Regions from separate parts of the Paenibacillus sp. T2-29 genome, predicted to be linked through region 1. Evidence: predicted binding sites of a transcription regulator. Region 1 holds the regulator's gene; each other region holds the start of a gene.
The links. Region 1 encodes Rex, which represses fermentation and respiration genes when NADH is low (regulators of the CRP and FNR family bind a similar motif). Its sites were predicted from a motif close to TTGTGAAATATTTCACAA; they were not measured.

Region 1 (6,390 bases):
TTTGTGGCAAGAATCTGGTCAAAATATCTTGGTATCTAGGGGGGAGTTTCCAAAACTGTGGATGATTGATAATGCCAATATATTCAATGGACCAAACTGGACGGTGCAGTCGATGTTAAGTTCAGTTTCTATGCATCGCACGTTTTGGGGTCCTTTGTATGCTAAATTTGTTCCCTTTTTGGATGGTCCTGATCCATTTGGGAAAGCAATAGCTAACATCAAAGCGCTGCCTATAGGCGATCTGCTTGAAGTTATGGCTGTAATGCCAATTGAATGGGGGGTTACTCATGAGGAAATCACAGCAGTCTCGTATGCATTAAATAGCCGAAATAAGAATCTTCCCTATTGGCTGAGTCTCCTGCAAGCTAATTTTCCAGTGTGGAAAGGTCATTCGGAGGGGTGTGATAAAGTATGACAGTCTTCAATATCCAGGTATACCCTGGCGTTCATCGGCCTGGTTCTCCCTATGAGGTACAGTGGTGCAATCCGGCTGGCTTACCCTTTCTTGGGGCAGGCGCACAAGGTGCAGTTTTTCAACTATCGACAACTACTTGTGTCAAGGTCTATGCTAATGAATTCGATACTCAGCAGGAGGCTGACTCCCTCCTTAGAGCTTCCTCCGCATCGTTTGTTCCCCAAGTTTACGAAGTCGGTCAAAACTATATCATAATGGAATTTATTCAGGGACAAGGCATTAAAGCATTTCTTTCTGTCCAACAATCATTTCCTTTTTTTCTTGCTAAAGGATTGTTAACGATACTTTATGAAATGAAACGAGTTGGATTTACTAGGATTGATACTGCATTGCGCCATGTATACGTTACGCCCGAGGAACAGATCAAGGTGATTGACCATGTGAATTCGTATAGGACAGTTCAACCATATCCGGCAAGAATGCTAAGTAGTCTTGCAAATATAGGTTATTTAGCCCCTTTTATTCACTATGTTAAGAGGGAAGACCCAGCGATATACACTGAATGGAATCAAGCATCTATTATTCCTTAGGATCAAATTGAAAATTTAGGATTCAATTTTTCAGTCTAAGCCTTTATTTTCACATAACAGTTAGTTAAGTAGGCAAGTAAAGGCGCTTCGCTGGCTTACAGCCAAGCTCGCGGGGTAGGTAGTTAAAAAGACGTAAATACGAATTTTATCGTATTCACGTCTTTTTTACCCTTGAAATATTTAATATAATAACGAATCCCTTAGCAACAACGACCATAAGATCAAATGGACTACGCTGCGCTCCTAACGATTCTAACTCTCCAAACCCTGCTAATCACCATAGCCACTCCCTACATCACTCTAATTATTGGGCAAAGTATACTTTATCCCCGTCGATGCTCCATCTGAGAAACGGTAAAAGGTATAGTTATGATGGCTTTCATCATCGTAAAACAGTTGCCATACATATTCGCCATTGAACACACTCGGTTGGAGCCTTACAATTTTTGCATTTGGAAGTTGCTGCTGAATTATCGCTGTCATTTTTTGCTCGTCGACTCCGTTTTTCATCAGCTCGGTATGAACACCGCTTGGATCTGCGACAGGTACGTTAGGTTGTCCTTCCATTTTTTGAAAAGGAACCCACACCATTATATTTTCATTCTGTGCGTTTTTTCCTTGAACCACCCAATAAATCTGATCCCACACAGACTTCCAAGTCTGAGTCGTGCTAACCAGACCACCTGATTGCTTGGCCTTAATGATAGCGGCATTTTTCTCAGCCACCTGGTCTTGAGTAACGTAGGAATAATACCAGAAAATGCTGACCAGGATCAGTATTACGGCCAAAATGGCGACCGCTATCCATTTCTTCTTATTTTTCAAACCTGTGCTTCCTCTCTAAGGGGATGTGACACCTGAATTAGCGCGACAGCAGCCCTTCAAAGGCGGCTTGTGCCTCATGTTTGATACGTTCCTCGTCCATCGTCAGGCATTCGCCGTTTTTCACAACCTGACGACCGTCTACCCACACATGAGCCACGTCTTTGGCACTTGCAGAGTATACGGCATGGGAAATAAGATCTGTACGCGGCAAGAAATGGGCCTGATTCAGATCTAGCGCGATAAAGTCAGCCTTGTTGCCTGCTGCCAGCGCTCCTACTTCTTTTAAACCAATCGACTTTGCACCATACTCTGTTGCCAGACGCAGTGCTTCATTTGCAGGAACTGCTGTTGGGTCGCCAGATACTCCCTTGTGAATGAGTGCCGCCAGACGCATTTCCTCGAACATATCCAGGTTATTATTGCTGGCAGGACCGTCTGTTCCAAGAGAAACAGTAACTCCTGCACGCAGCAATTCAGGCACTCTAGCTACACCACTTGCCAGCTTCAAGTTGCTGCCTGGATTATGTGAAACCGCCACACCTCGTTCCGCTAATAAAGCTATCTCTTCGTCGTTCAAGTGTACGCCGTGGGCAACAAGTGAAGGGCGGGAGAAAAAGCCAAGCTTATCTAAGTGTGCAACTGGACGCAAACCGTAGTCGCGTACGTTTTGCTCAACTTCGGCGATCGTCTCGGACATGTGCGTATGCAATGGTAAATCGAGATCATGTGCTGCTTGAACAAATTTCTCAATAAACGCTGGCGGGCATGTGTATGGGGCATGCGGAGACATCATCGTTGTGATACGTCCGTCTGCTTTTCCATGCCAGTTACGGGCAAAAGTCACGGCCTCAGCCAGCTTGATCCGCTGTTCTTCTTCTGAACAGAGTCCAATGGCTCCACGCATCAAACTTGCACGGATGCCCGACTCTTCAGCTACACGTGCCACCTCATCCATATGATCGTACATATCCAGGAAAGTTGTGGTTCCACCTTTCAGCATTTCCAGCACTGACAAGGATGTTCCCCAGTAAACATCCGTAGATGTAAACTTGGCTTCCATAGGCCACATTTTTTCCTGAAGCCACACTTGAAGTGCCAAGTCATCTCCATACCCTCGCAGCAGAGACATCGCCGCATGACCATGAGTATTAATCAGACCAGGCAAAAACAATAACCCGTTACCATCGATTGCTTCTGTCTCTTCCTCACCCGCAGGCAGAGTCTCGCCAATGTAAGTAATACGGCTATCCTCCACAATCATAAAACCATGGATTACCCCAGCTTCAGTTCCATTCACGGCAAAAGAACCGTTTTTAATCATCCATTTATTCACTGTCATATTGTGCTTCTTCCTTTCCGTCCTCCAGATAATAAGCGAGGCTAAGCAAGTCAGTTGTAAAGTCTGTGGCATGTATCCGAATGTTAGCCGGTGCCTTGAGAATGATAGGTGCAAAGTTTAAAATCGCTCCAATTCCACTCTCAATGAGCCTATCAGCTACGTGTTGTGCCTCAAAATCAGGTACAGTAATAATCCCGATTCGGATATTTTTTTCTTTCACAGTCGCTTCCAATTCATCCATCGGCTGAACGACTAAGGTATTGATTCTGGCCCCAACCTTATCCGGGAACGCATCAAATACCGCCACAATCTTCATATTGTCTTTTAAATAAGCGTTATAGTTTGATAGGGCTTGACCCAGATTACCCGCTCCGACCAATACTACATTAATTTGCTGGTCGATTTTCAGAATATGGCGTATTTTCTCAATTAGATAAGAAACATCGTAACCGATACCCTTCCGACCAAAATCGCCAAAATAGGCAAGATCTTTACGAATTTGGGCCGGATTCAAATCTAACCTCTGTCCCAGCTCTTGAGAAGAAACCGTAGCCACCTCCCGTTTGTGCAGTGCATTCAGATAACGTAAATATACGGGTAATCTCCGTACGACAGCCTCTGAAATTTTATCTGATTTCATACTTGCTCCCCCTAATTGTAACGGACTTTAGGTGTCCGTCCGTTGTGCCTCTGTCTCCGGGGCGGATTGGAGCCATTCGGCGATGCGGGGCACCATTTGCTCCGATGGCATATGCTCCATTTTTGGTCCCGGTAACGAGTACAAAAAGTGCTTTCCATAATAGGATTCGATCACACGCGTATCGTAAACGATAACGACTCCGTGGTCGCTCGCTGTACGTACCAATCGCCCAAATCCCTGTTTGAAGCGAATAACTGCTTGTGGTACAGACAGCTTCATAAATGGGTTCTTCTTCTGCTGCTGGAGCAGCTCGCTTTTTGCCTCCAGTAACGGGTGATTGGGCGGTTGAAACGGCAAGCGAACGATGGCCAGACAAGTCAAAGCCTTCCCTGGAATATCGACGCCTTCCCAGAAGCTGCTGGTTCCCAGCAATACAGAAGCCTTGGCTTCCTGAAAACGACGGGTTAGCTTGCTCCGACTCCCACTGTCTACACCTTGTCCTAACACGGTAATATCGCTGGATGCTAACGCCTCTTTAAGTGGCTCATACACTTGCCGGAGCATCCGATAGGAAGTAAACAGAACAAGCATTCTCCCCCGCGTCGCCTGGGCAGTCGCTCCTAGAGAGCTAACGAGCATCTCTACAAAATGTGCATCCCCTACACTGCCCTTCACACTCGGAAAGTCTCGCGGAATGACCAGCAACACCTGATCCCTGTAATTAAAAGGTGATGGGAGCTGTGACGTCATTAATCGTCCTTGATCCGCGGCCTCCTGCAAGCCGAGTTGATCGGTCATGTACTGAAACGACTTATCTACCGATAAAGTAGCAGATGTCAAAATAATACTTCTTTTTTTGTCAAAAAACATTTCTTTCAACTGGCGGCTCACATCGACGGGCACTGCATAAAATTGCAATGATTTACTACGGAATTGCCCACTCGCTTCGAGCCAATATACGGTTGTTTCATCATCGAGTCGTATAAAGAAGCGCAAATTTTCCCTAATCCCCGCCAAATCCTTAAGCAGACCCGTGATATCTGTAATGAGACTATCCGCCGCATAATCGTCGTGTTCTTCCTTGACATCCAGCATCAGCTTGTCGCCCTTGCGCAAAATTTCACTCAACGTTACATAAAGCTGATTTTCCAACGCCGCCGCTTGATCCCACTTTGCAGGCTTGGCCGACGGTTTGAGACGCGAAGAAAATTGTCCCGTTTCACCCGGTGTGGCATCAGACCGCTCTGGCAACATACCAAACAGCTTATCGCTTAGCAGGTCCCAAGTTTCCTTAACCTCTAACACGAGTGGGTACAGCTGATCAATGGTCGAGGCCCATTCCGTCGACTTCTCATGCCCCGACTTTGCCAACTGCTGACGTAACGAAGGCAATTGTCCGTTCTTACTGTCCTTGAACAATCGAGTCAGCGTATGCACGAGTGTGAAATATTTCATATGCATGCCCAGGTGCTTACCGGCTACTTCCTCTAGATGATGTGCTTCATCAATGACCAGATGTTCATAGCTGGGCAATAGCTGGTGACTTGCTTTGACGTCGGTGAACAGCTTGGAGTGATTCGTTATAACCACATCCGCTGTTCCTGCTTCATGACGTGCACGATGATAGTAGCATTTGCGGAACCATGGGCAAGAACGGCCAAGACAGGACTCGGAATCACTAGCTACTGTTTCCCAAAAATCCCCTCCACGGTTGCTCAGGTTTAGTTCCTCATCATCACCGGTTTCTGTCAGAGTCAGCCAGACAATCATTTGAGCCGCTGTAATCAAGTCTTCCTTTGGTGTCGCGAAGTCTCTTCTGTTTATTTTATGTTCAAACTTACGCAGACACAAATAATGCCCCCGACCCTTAAAAATGGCAGCCCGGAACGGGAACGGAATCACTTTTGTCAGCATCGGAATATCACGCTCTCGCAATTGCTCCTGCAGATTAATGGTATGTGTGCTTACTGTGACCCTCTGCCCATATTTTACACTGTGATACAGTGACGGAAGCAAATAGCCTAGGGACTTCCCTGTTCCTGTACCCGCCTCGATCAACAAGTGCTTATCTTGACTCAGGGCTTGATTTACACCCTCAATCATTTGTGTTTGCGCCTCGCGCTCCTCATATTGGCTCAAGGATGAACGCAAATTGTCCCGCACATCATCCATATACTCCTCAAAGGAAACGCCTGAGAGTGGATTCGGATCATCTTCTCTACGTGGAGTAGCCAATTCGGTCCAATCTTCCACTTTAAGCGCAAGCTGACGAAAAAACTGATGTTTCTCCAAATCCTGAATAGGGTCTAGCTCTTTCTCTTCTCGTATGCCGTCAAGAAACCAACCCAGGTCACTGTCTTCCTCTGCGAACAAATCGCTGAGCCGCTGTATCGTTATCAGAGGTAATGCCTGAAGCTCACCCAGACACTTTAAAAACACCTCAGCCGTAGCCAACGCGTCGCTGTCTGCTTGATGAGGGCGGTCATGCGCCAGCCCAAACTCTGAGGAAACAAAACCCAACTGATAAGAAGATAACGACGGAAACATAATTTTCAGAAAATCCATCGTATCCAAAATTCTA
Region 2 (6,390 bases), 160 kb from region 1:
GGTCAAAGAATATATTTTCTTCTTGAATACAAGTATTACACAGGTTTCTAAGATTTTGACGGAAAACGGAACCGCATTTTGGGCAATTCGAAGTATGTATCTCCATAGAAACCAGTCCTTTGTATCGGGATATAATAATATTTTTAAATTTATTAGTTACATATTACTATGACTTTATACCTATATCAATCTTTATTTAAAGAATTGCTGATCTTTAAGTATATGCTGGCATCTATATTGACATTACTATATTACTTATGTATTATTGCTTACATAAAGTTACCAAGTGAATAAAATAAATTGTTTGCGATAACGGGATTTTTTAATGGTACCATCTTTATTTTTAGCCCACGGATCACCTATGCTTGCTATTGAACAGACGGACTACACTGCATTTCTAGAGCAGTTGGGGAAAAGCGTTCACCCTAAGGCGATTGTTATCTTTACAGCTCACTGGGAGACGCAAGTGTTAACGATTAGTTCAATGGATGACATATACGATACAATTTATGATTTTGGAGGCTTCCCACCCGAACTGTACGAAATGAAGTATCCAGCACATGGTTCTGTTGAACTAGCTAATAAGTTGAAAAAGTTATATGAACAAAAGGGCATCGATGTACAAACTGATCGGGTGAGGGGACTGGATCATGGTTCCTGGACATTGTTGCATCGTATGTATCCTGAGGCAGACATTCCGGTAGTTCAGATTTCCGTAAATCCGTACCTCTCGCCCAAAGCACAATTTGCCATTGGTGAGGTGTTGCGTGAGTTGGGAGAACAAGATATTCTGGTCATTGGCAGTGGCGTGACTGTCCATAATCTGCGTATTGTCAAATGGGGAGAAACGAAAACGGAGCCTTGGGCAATTGATTTTGATGACTGGATTATCGAAAAAGTGCAAAGCGGAGATATAGAAGCTTTGGATCACTATGAAAGCGAAGCGCCATATGCTCGTCAGGCCGTACCTAGAGCAGAACACTTTGTACCGTTGTTTATTGCAATGGGTAGTGGCAATCCTGCAAACAAAGCTAAGGTCATCCATAGAAGCTATGAGATGGGAAATTTAAGTTATCTATGCTTTCAGTTTTAAAGCGTGTAGGGCAGAAGAAGGTCGAGTTATGTGCTTTGTTACTGTCCCGTCCGTTCTCTAAAAAATGGGGAGTGGAATAAAATTAGGGAGTGTTATAAGCTAATAATGGCTTACAGCACTCCCTTTTACATTAAAAAACAATTTATTATATCCGGCAAATCTCACGTGGGCACAATTCACAATGACATACACCTTGCAGCATTTCCAAATCCTTGACAACAATCATACCATTATCGTATTCTACTGCATTTTTCTTACGCAGATCACTGAGCATCCGATTTACGCTTTCCCGGGTAGCACCGATCATATTTGATAAGTCAGTATGAGTAATCTTTTTATGAATCAGGATATAGTCGCCGTGAGGCTCACCATAGGTGTTGCATAGTCGGATGAGTGTGGAACATAGAGCGCCAGGCTTGCCGTACATCATCAAATCGCGGAACTTGGTCTGAGTAATGCGATGATGCGATCCCATCCATTTCATAAAGTCAATCGCAAAATCACAATGCTGGCAAATAAGCAGCTCCAGATCTGTATGATCGATTACGCCAATATCACTGTCCTCTAGAACTTCAGCAGAAAAGGAATGCTTGGTACCGAAGAAAGGATCAGCTTGACCAACAAGATCGCCGCTTTGATACATATATAGAATAAGTTCCTTGCCCTCATCCGTTGTTTTGGTTACTTTTACGCGACCGCGCTTAATATAAAACAGCTTATCCGCTGTATCTCCTTCCCAGAACAGATGCGAACTTTCTGGCATGACTCGATCTTTCATCATCACTTGCAGCCGGTTGAAGCTGGCCTCCGAGAAGCAACAGGTGTTGCCGCGGGCTTCCATTACATTTGTAGGGTTTCTCATCGTCCATTTCCCCTTTGTATCCTATGTTATTTTATCTGCAACTTGATCAATTCAAATTCATTATATACCTGTGCAATGAGTTTTTGGGGCAAGAAGAGGGGGTAAAAGTGGCAGAATTCCAAACTTTGTGATTTAATTCACTTCATAAAATAAAATTTTAAATAGATTGTGAAAAAAATCACAAAATATCTTGAAAAGCTGTGTTACGATCAGTGCGTGAACAAGAGATAGTACACGAGATAACAGGAGGATGAGGGAAATGGCTGTTAAAAACGAGGTTATCCAAAAAGAGCAAAGCGCAGAGCAGTATATTCAAACGCTGATTGACCGGGCGAACCGGGCACAGCAAGCTTTCATGAGTATGAATCAGGAGCAGATTGACGGAATCGTACAAGCTATGGCACTCGCAGGGATGGATAAGCACATGCACCTAGCGAAGTTGGCTGTTGAAGAAACAGGACGCGGTGTGTACGAGGACAAAATCACCAAAAACATGTTTGCAACAGAATATATCTATCACAGCATCAAAAATGAGAAGACCGTTGGTGTCATTGAAGATAATGATTTCGATAGCTTCCAAAAGATTGCAGAGCCAGTCGGTATCATCATGGGGATTACTCCAGTAACAAACCCGACTTCGACTACGATGTTCAAAGCGTTAATTGCCATTAAAACACGTAACCCAATCATTTTCGGCTTCCATCCATCTGCTCAATCGTGTAGTGCGGAAGCAGCCCGCGTATTGCTTGAAGCAGCTGTTAAACATGGTGCTCCAGCGGATTGCATCCAATGGATTGAAGCACCTTCGATGGATAAAACAAATGTACTGATGAACCACCCTGATGTGGCATTGATTTTGGCAACTGGCGGATCAGGCATGGTTAAGGCAGCTTATAGCTGTGGTAAACCTGCACTTGGCGTAGGTCCTGGTAACGTACCTTGCTTTATTGAAAAAACAGCCGATATCAAACAGGCCGTGAACGACCTTATCCTTTCTAAATCTTTTGATAACGGTATGATTTGTGCTTCGGAACAAGCCGTAATTATCGAAGAGCCTATCTTCGAGCAAGTGAAGAAATTGATGATTGCTAATGGTTGCTACTTTGTAAATAAAGAAGAAGCAGCTAAGCTCACTCAAGGGGCTATGAATGTAGAAAAATGTGCAGTGAACCCGGCCATCGTCGGACAGTCTGCTGTAAAAATAGCTGAAATGAGCGGCATTACAGTACCGGCAGGAACAAAAATTTTGGTCGCTGAAATTGAAGGAGTAGGAACCAAATTCCCATTATCTGCGGAAAAATTGAGTCCGGTATTGGCTTGCTACAAAGTGAAAAATGCAGAGCAAGGTATCCAACGTGCTGCTGAAGTTGTAGAGTTCGGCGGTATGGGTCACTCGTCAGCTATCCATTCGCAAGATGAGGACGTTATCGCTCGCTTTGCAAACCGTTTGCAAACAGGTCGTATCATTGTAAATGCACCTTCCACACATGGTGCAATCGGTGATATTTACAACACCAACCTTCCTTCGTTGACACTTGGTTGCGGTTCGTACGGTCGTAACTCGACTTCGTCGAACGTATCTGCAGTTAACTTGATTAATGTGAAAAGGGTGGCGAAACGGACGGTGAATATGCAATGGTTCAAAGTACCTTCCAAAATTTATTTTGAGAAAAATTCGACACAGTATCTTGCTAAAATGCCTGATATCACACGTGTAGCCATTATCACTGACCCTATGATGGTGAAACTCGGATATGTGGACCGCGTCATTCATTATTTGCACCAGCGCCAAACACCAGTTGCGATTGAAGTGTTCTCTGAAGTTGAGCCAGATCCATCGACAGTTACGGTAGAGCGTGGTACTGAAATGATGAGACGTTTCCAACCGGATTGCATCATCGCACTCGGCGGCGGTTCGCCAATGGATGCTGCTAAAGGCATGTGGATGTTCTATGAATATCCGGATACTGATTTCAATAACTTGAAGCAAAAATTCATGGATATTCGTAAACGGATTTACAAGTACCCACGTCTGGGTCAAAAAGCACAATTTGTAGCTATCCCTACAACCTCGGGTACAGGTTCGGAAGTCACATCGTTTGCAGTAATTACAGACAAAAACCTGGGCAACACGAAGTATCCGCTGGCTGACTATGAGTTGACTCCTGATGTGGCAATTATTGACCCTGTGTTTGTATATTCGCTGCCTAAAACAGCTGTAGCCGATACAGGTATGGACGTTCTGACACATGCTATCGAGGCTTACGTGTCTGTAATGGCCAATGATTACACAGATGGTCTGGCAATTAAAGCCATTCAACTGGTATTCCAATACCTGGAGCAATCGGCTCTGATCGGCGACAAGTTGGCTCGCGAAAAAATGCATAATGCTTCTACACTTGCAGGTATGGCGTTTGCTAATGCATTCTTGGGTATTAACCACAGTCTTGCACATAAATGGGGCGGACAATACCATACGGCGCATGGCCGCACGAATGCTATCTTGCTGCCGCACGTTATTCGCTACAATGCGAAAAAACCGACAAAATTTGCTTCGTTCCCTAAATATTCGCACTTTGTTGCAGATGAGCGCTATGCAGAAATTGCACGCATACTGGGACTGCCTGCACGTACCACTGAAGAAGGGGTTAACAGCTTAATTGACGCGATCCGTAAGTTGAACAAAACACTCGGTATCGAGGAATCGTTCCAACAACTCGGATTCGATCCAAAAGACTTTGAATCACGTGTAGATTATCTGGCTGACCGCGCTTTTGAGGATCAATGTACAACTGCAAATCCAAAGCTGCCGCTGGTTACTGAATTGGCTGATGTATACCGCAATGCCTTCTACGGACGCTTTGATCAATAATATAATAGTATGAAGAGGCTTGTAACAAAGCATTTTCCTATACAATACCAATGCAGGCTCTCTATATAGAGGGCCTCTTGGTTTGGGAAGGGAGGTGAGCGGCGAGGCTGAAGGTATAGGCGTGAAGCTAGGGAAAATAAAGTGACATAAATCACTCGTATTGTGATTTATGTCACATACTACACTCTATCATTATTCTACAATAAGAGTGTAAGAAAGGTCCCGACACTGAGCGTAAGGCATCGGTGAAAAGGCCGGGCTCAAGAAATAGTTTAAACGTGAAAAAAATCACAAGTCCGGAAGACCAAACAATTTGGAGGGATTTACATGTCGGTGATTGAGAGAGAATTACAAGAGCAACAATCTGGCTGGAGAGGTTTTAAAAAAGGAAAATGGACTAGAGAAGTTAACGTCAACGATTTTATTGAAACCAATATCTCACCTTATGTTGGCAATGAAGAATTTTTGGTTGGTCCTACCGCCAATACAACTGCATTGTGGGAAATTGTATCTGATCTTACTAAAAAAGAGTTGGCAAACGGCGGCGTGCTTGATGTAGACGTAAATACGCCATCCACCATTATTTCACATAAACCGGGCTATTTGGACCGGGACAAAGAACAAATTGTCGGTGTACAAACAGATGCTCCATTCAAACGTTCTTTGCAGCCGTTTGGTGGAATTCGGATGATGATCGACGCTTGCAAAGCCTATGGTTTTGAAGTGCCACAAAGCATTGTTGACATTTTCACTCATATTCGTAAAACACACAACCAAGGTGTATTTGACGCTTATACAGATGAAATGAGAGCAGCTCGTAAAGCTGGTATCATTACTGGTTTGCCAGATGCATATGGTCGTGGTCGTATAATCGGTGACTATCGTCGCGTAGCTCTGTATGGTGCAGACTTCTTGATCCAAGATAAAAAACTTCAATTGAAAAGCCTTGAAGTTGATTCCATGGAAGAAGACGTAATCCGTCTACGTGAAGAAATTTCTGAACAAATTCGTGCTTTGAATGAATTGAAACAAATGGCTGCTGAGCACGGTTTTGATATTTCTAAACCAGCTAACAATGCAAAAGAAGCTTTCCAATGGGTATATTTTGGATATCTCGCAGCGATTAAAGAACAAAATGGTGCAGCAATGTCCTTGGGACGTGTATCTTCATTCCTTGATATCTATACTCAACGTGATCTTGAGGAAGGTACGATGAACGAAGAACAAGCTCAGGAACTGGTCGATCATTTTGTTATGAAACTGCGTATTGTTAAGTTCCTGCGTACACCTGACTACAACGAACTGTTCAGTGGTGACCCAACTTGGGTAACAGAATCCATTGGTGGTATGTCTGTCACTGGAGAAACTCGTGTTACCAAAAACAGCTTCCGCTTCTTGCACACACTGTACAACTTAGGACCTGCTCCAGAGCCTAACTTGACTGTACTGTGGTCAGAAAAACTGCCTGAGGGCTTTAAAAAATATTGTGCAAAAGTTTCTATTGAAACTAGCTCCATTCAATATGAAAATGACGATTTGATGCGTCCAATCTACGGCGATGAT
Region 3 (6,390 bases), on a different contig from region 1:
ACCACGGGTGGACGCGCCTTCGTCGCAGTCACCAAAGGACTCGTTACCCAATCCAGTTCGGCCATCCCTGTCGTTCCTCTGTATATTTCCGCTTTATATAAGGTGATGAAGGAGAAAGGGCTGCATGAAGGGTGCATAGAACAGAGCTACCGCCTGTTTGCCGAGCGTCTGTATGCACCAGAAACTGCGGTAGATCAAGAAGGTCGTATTCGCATTGATGATTGGGAACTGCGCGAGGATGTGCAGGCAGAAGTAGCGAAAATATGGGAGGAACTGACGACCCATAATATCTATGAATTGTCCGATCTTGAAGGATATCGTCGCGAATTTTTCCAGCTGTTCGGCTTTGAGTTCGAGGGTGTGGACTATGATGCTGATATTGATCCGATCGTAAATATTCCTAACGCACGCTAAGTCTTTTAGTGCTGCCATTCTGTTAGAAAAATATAAAAAAGCTGTCTCTGGCAGAAGAACATCTCTTCTGCACAAGGATAGCTTTTTGTTTTCTAACTAAAAAGGAACACTTGTGTCTATTTTGAACTGCAAAATGTGTAAATATTGCAATTTTAAAATTCATTTGATATTGTACAAGTAGGCATAGCAAAATCCCTCTTCTTACCAAGAGGGTAAGCACAGTTGGACAAGTCCTACCTTGACTGACCGTGATTATTTTTGCTCAGCCCATCACATCCCTGTAAGGAGGTGAACAATATGGCAAAAGACGTTCTGTGCGAAGTCAACTCATGCACGTACTGGGCTCAGGATAATAAATGCAGCGCAAGCTCTATTTATATCGTAAGCAACAAGCCTGCAAACACTCACACGTCCGAAGAAACAGACTGCAAAACCTTTGAAGCAAAATAGACCTTAGTTTTCAAGCCAAACCATAGCTTTATCATGAAGGAGCCCCTGCCAGGGTTCCTTCTTTCTTATGATTCTAACAAGAATGATAATTATTATCAAGTTCTTTTTGGCCTATGTTATGGAAAATGCTATCCGCTCCTATACATTCACTTCCTCGAAGTTTTTCGACTTCGCTTAAGACAAAAAAAGAAGCGTCACCCTGAACGAGTCGCTTCTTGTGCTTGACCTTTTGTAATTGTTCCTGCTTGGTTGGCTTCATTCGCGTGTGCTGTGAAATTTCGCCATAATGATCATTCGTTTTGCGGCTCTGTGCCGCGCAATAGATCCCGGCGCGTTTCGCCTTGCTTAACGCCTTTTGTGTTTGAGTACGTGCCATAAAGCTTCACTCTCCTTGATTGGACTCCCTGTATCATAGCATCCAATAGGCAAATCGTGAATGGTTTGTCTGACTCAAACATTCTTTAATTCATTAAATGTCTGAAAAAATATCTGGATCGCCACTGGAGGCCGCCACAACAAAAACAATAACCAAGAAAATAATAATCAGTGCATAAATCAGTGTGCCGATAATACTACATACCAGTCCAGCAATGGCCATACCTCTGCCTTGCTCGCCATGACGGTTAATTTCCTTCAGGGAAAGACTGGACAAAATAATACCCACAATTCCGATAATCAACCCAAGATAGGGAATGACAACAGATAAAATCCCGAGCACCATCGAGGCAACAGCTTTACTGTTTGTAGGTGGAACTACTGGGGGCTGGTTAAATGGAGCGTTATAATCGTTCGGCTCCTGAAAAGGATCGGAAGATCGAGGCTCCTTGTACAAGTCACTCATCTCTTTAATTCAACTCCAATAATTATAATAGCAATATATAAGTTCTAGGGTACCACAATCTTACAAATCAGGACAGTACTTATTTCAATTTTTTAAATTAGAACGTTAAAAAGAAGAAGCGTAGCATCTTAGCACTTTTTGAGATAACCGGGCATACAGTACTGTACCTATTACAGATAAATTACGCTCCAAGAGAGCATCCTGCCAAGGAGGACGGAGCTATGTTATATCGTGGAACAGCCCGCAGAAAGGGCTCGTCTCACCAACGTTTACATGCAGAGACACTTCGGAAAATATCCGCCGCCATGCTGCCATTTTACAAAGCTATTGCAACCCAACGTGCTTTTGCCGTCCAATGGTCACGAGCAGTCGTTCAGGGTAATTTGGATCGGATGAAATCCCTTCTCTGCTCGGTAGCGCCATTTGCCGCCAAACAAGGCTTAGGTACGAATGGGATTGGCTACTTTGTTTCCTTTTTAGCTCAGCCGCCGATGCTCTATTACACGAACGGTACGACGATTCCACCCGGGACGGTGCAGTTTACATTTGAGCCAAAGGTTCATCGCGCCATTGCCAAAGCCGTTTTTCCGCTGTATCGCGAATTGGCACGCAATGAATGCTTTGCTTCTGCCCTAGCCAAAGCGATCAACAGGCAAGACCAGCGTGCAGTTCATGTAATGATCCGTAGTTTAATTCCATCCTCTGCGCTAAAATCTGTAGACATTGAGGATGATGGTTTTGCATTGCTTTTTAAGTATCCCTTTAGTAAGTACCCCTATCGCAATCTACTTTTTCGAGAGTTCACTTAAAAAGGTTGCTACAAGCGCACTTGCTTAAGTTCTTCAATGAGCTCTTTTCCCATTTGTATAGCCATGTCTGTCAGCACTCGGATTTCGTCCTTGGTTGCATGATCCAAATGCGTCCCGCAGCAAATGGCGAAGTTACCCGCAAACTCTTTACGCAAGCGAACTGCAATTTCTTCAGTAATATAAAATTCCTTGTGGTTTTGCAATTGCACGGTTTGAATCGGCTCAAGCCTAGCCCCTGCAGTAATCGTCCCCAAGTGAGGCTGATCACCGCCTGATATGAGCACAACGATATCTTCTCCCATAAAATAGGCATCCAGCACAAGACGGATACGTCCGCTTTCTTTTTCCAAATGAATCATATGATCCTCTCCTGCTAAAAAATATTATTGTGAAACGATTCACTTCATAGAGTACCATTCATTGTATCGCTTCCTGAACTGTTGGACAAATTTAAAAGGCCCACAGCAGCCTCTATTAACAGTGGCTTGCTGTGGACCTTTATTGTATTCTAAAAAAACTCCCATCCTCTTACTTGCTGTTAACGGATTGTGATGGTATGCACTGCCTTACCCGTTGCGCCGTCATTATCCGTTACTGTTAGCTCCACGGTATACGTTCCGGCTGTGGTGAATTTATGCTTCACCTTGGAACCGACCGCCGTATCGCCATCACCAAAATCCCAACTGTAGCTGACGATCTCACCATCTGTATCGCGGGAAGCTTTGGCATTAAATTGTACATTTTTGTTCTTCTTGGCTGAGTCATTCGCCTGGATAATAGCTACCGGCTTTTCATTCGATGTAGGTGGATTCGGACCTGGGCCCTCTCCTCCACCATGGGTTACATACAACCTCCCCGGCGCCTCCGTCTCCACTTCATTCCCCGCTGCATCCCTTACCCGGATCACGATGACTCCGCCTTCCAGGTTCAGAGAAGATGAAGTGAGATAAGTACCTTCATAGTGGCCTGACGAAGTTTCATTTAATGGAATTTCATTACGGGCCAAAGTGGACAGGTTAAAGGGCAGCTCCACATGGAAGGATGCCTCCAAACCGGATGCACTGTCAAAAGCTACTCGTACCGGCTGTCCTGGAGTAATACGTACATCCTCAGCAGGGCTAATATTTTCAAGCTTCGGCAGCGCTGTATCGACATATACCGAGCGTGTAACAGTCGTTTCGTTTTCGGCTAGATCTTTGGCCGTTACCGTAATTTGATTTTCACCTTCATTGATAAGCAGCCGTTTATTAAAGCTACCGTCACTTCCGAATTGAGCGGGCTCGCCGTTAATCGTCAATTCGGTGAGGAACTCGTCATACACCGTACCGGTTACACTGACCACACCCGCATTTGTACGAGCTCCTTCATCAGGTGAAGTCAGGATCAAACCCGGTTTAGTCTGATCGAGCGTTACAACCACCGGCTCGGAACGATCCGTTACTTTGCCGTATACCGCCGCTTGAACACTTAGCGGATTAGCACCTGGCTGAAGATCGACCGACAAACTGAATTGACGATCCTTCACCTTCGTTGTGCCAGCCAGCTCCTTACCGTTAAAGAGCTGAATATCAGCTCCTTCTGCCGGAGAAGTTCCTGTTACGGTAATCGTTTCCTCCTGCGTATACGTAGCCTTCGTAGGAGTCGTAATCGTTGGAGCATTCACCGGATATCTGACGATAGCCCGGATCATGTAGTTCCCTTCCTCTTCAGGTGATTGGCTCCATGTGCCGCTTACACCTTGCCAGCTGCGGAGCGCATTTGGGCTGTTTTCATCTGTAGCCAGACCTGGTGACTGTGTCCCTACCGCAGACTGTGTATATACGATGTAGAAATCACCTTGAACCGTCACCGGCTCTGGAAGCTGCACCGTCGTCCATTGTGTCTCATCCCGGACAGCCGTTCCGTCGAATGGACCAGCCAATAGACGTCCAGGTGCTCCTGCTGCACCGGAGGCGTCATAGATAGAATATTGGAATGCCGTTCCTCCCGGATTCGGGAAGGCAGAGTTCCAGAACAAAAGGGATGCTCCTGTCACTTGTGCCACTTCCGACTCAGGTGTCATTCTCACTGCCCATGAATTGCCTGCCGCGTTAAAGGCTCTGGCATTTTCTCCTGTACCGTCATCATAGGCAATGCCTCCTTGGAAACCGATGAAAGGCTTCAACGTGACATTCGCTTCAACACTGCCGTTTGGAGGAGCAGTCACGGAAACACTGTCACTGTAATAATTTTGGGCTGCAATGGACAATGTGTATGTTCCTTCCAGCACGTCCAGCGTAAATTCTCCAGCCTCATTCGTCTCTACAGGAGCAATACGTGCATCTTCCAGCACCAATACTTTCGCTTTTTGGATCGGTTCACCGGATTGCTTATCGGTAATAACCCCATGAATCGTACCATGAGGGACAGCCTGGAGACTAAAGTTTGCTCTGATGACTTTGTTATTTTCAATCGTGACTGCTTTCGTCTGAGGCACGTAACCATAAGCTTCGGCCTTCAGCGTATAGTCACCTGCTACATGAGTGAAGCTGTATTTGCCCGTGGTTGGGTCTGTTTTCACCGAACGTCCGGTTTCCAGTACCGTAACGGTAGCACTGGCTGGAAGACTGTCGAGACCGACACGTCCACGCTCCACGGATGCATCTGCCGGCTTCACTTTTTCCTGGAATTCACTCTTTTCAGTGCTTGTAATTTTATACAGCGGGAATTGTTCTTCCGCTTTTTCCAGCTTGATATTGGACTCAGGTACGATATCCTTGGTCACTGTCGAAGCTGGAACACCCAACACACGAAAATCGTCAATGTACCAGCCATTTTTGTTCACACTGTTATCCGATTTCAAGCGGAAACGAACTTGAATCTCATTGCCGGTATAGCTATCCAGATTGTAATAAACAGGGGCCCAGTTTTTACCACTTGTATTATGTGAGAACTTACCCAGCTCACTCCACGTGTCGCCATTGTTTTTGGACACTTCTACATATCCGTAATCATAGCCGCCCTCAATTTCAAACCAGTGGTTGAAAGTCAGTGTTGCGTTGCGTATACCATTCAAATTAATTTTTGGAGAAACCAGTGAAAAATCAGCACCGTTCTCATAGTTGCTATCGAGATCGGTGGCCCACACATTCGGCTTGGACACTGCGTTCCCCGGTCCTACTTCCTTAGGAATGCCGCGTTCCCATTCATCCTTGGTCCCGGAATGAGTCCAACCATTGTCTGAGCTGCCATCAAAATGATCGCTATACAGTGTATCCGGCACATCCACTCTTAGTGAAGCCTCGTTCGACTTGACACCTTCGTTACCGCTATAATCCTCGGCTGCCACTGCATAATGATAGGTCGCACCACCGACGGTGATCGTATCCGTGTAGGTCAGCCCAGAAGTTGTACCGATGGAAGTATAATTTTTGCCGGACTGGGTTGAACGATACACCTTGTACTGCTTCACATCTTCATCAGAGGAAGCACCCCAGGCGAGTGTAACATTGCCCACATTATCTGCTTCAGCAGTCAAATGGCCAGGGGCAGCAGGTGCAACGGCGTCTGGTTCCTGAATGGACAGATCGTCAATATACCAGCCATCTTTCACGATCGTATTGTCACTAGTAAAGTTGAACAGGAGGTATACCTTTTGACCCGCAAATGCTCGCAAATCAAGATATTGTGTTTTCCAGCCATTGCTGGTTCCAGTAAACGATAATACCTGCTCAAACGCATTCTGATTGTTGGTGGTCGCTACATACACTTTGCCGAAATCAGAATTGTTTTCAAGATCGTACCAATGCTTGAAGCTGACCAGTGCCCCCTTGGAACTCTCGGTCAGATCAATAGGAGGAGCCATAAAATAACTGTTGGTGTTGGTCTGGTATTGGC

Region 2: the regulator Rex is predicted to act here: its motif matches at 4,988-5,005, upstream of pflB (formate C-acetyltransferase).
Region 3: the regulator Rex is predicted to act here: its motif matches at 2,901-2,918, upstream of lpdD (prenylated flavin chaperone LpdD).

What each region holds. Positions count from the first base shown of each region.
Region 1 is NZ_JBREVE010000001.1:295,914-302,303, forward strand. It holds gene ACU1JV_RS01780 (HipA family kinase) at 1-415, shown strand, start outside; gene ACU1JV_RS01785 (serine/threonine protein kinase) at 412-1,005, shown strand; gene ACU1JV_RS01790 (cell wall elongation regulator TseB-like domain-containing protein) at 1,306-1,830, opposite strand; gene ACU1JV_RS01795 (amidohydrolase) at 1,868-3,169, opposite strand; gene ACU1JV_RS01800 (redox-sensing transcriptional repressor Rex) at 3,156-3,809, opposite strand; gene dinG (ATP-dependent DNA helicase DinG) at 3,837-6,390, opposite strand, start outside.
Region 2 is NZ_JBREVE010000001.1:455,245-461,634, reverse strand. It holds gene ACU1JV_RS02630 (DODA-type extradiol aromatic ring-opening family dioxygenase) at 326-1,093, shown strand; gene ACU1JV_RS02625 (Crp/Fnr family transcriptional regulator) at 1,239-1,955, opposite strand; gene adhE (bifunctional acetaldehyde-CoA/alcohol dehydrogenase) at 2,215-4,827, shown strand; gene pflB (formate C-acetyltransferase) at 5,155-6,390, shown strand, end outside.
Region 3 is NZ_JBREVE010000011.1:36,568-42,957, forward strand. It holds gene fabV (enoyl-ACP reductase FabV) at 1-414, shown strand, start outside; gene ACU1JV_RS23320 (DUF1540 domain-containing protein) at 712-864, shown strand; gene ACU1JV_RS23325 (hypothetical protein) at 938-1,240, opposite strand; gene ACU1JV_RS23330 (DUF4190 domain-containing protein) at 1,334-1,705, opposite strand; gene ACU1JV_RS23335 (hypothetical protein) at 1,927-2,514, shown strand; gene lpdD (prenylated flavin chaperone LpdD) at 2,523-2,873, opposite strand; gene ACU1JV_RS23345 (S8 family serine peptidase) at 3,053-6,390, opposite strand, start outside.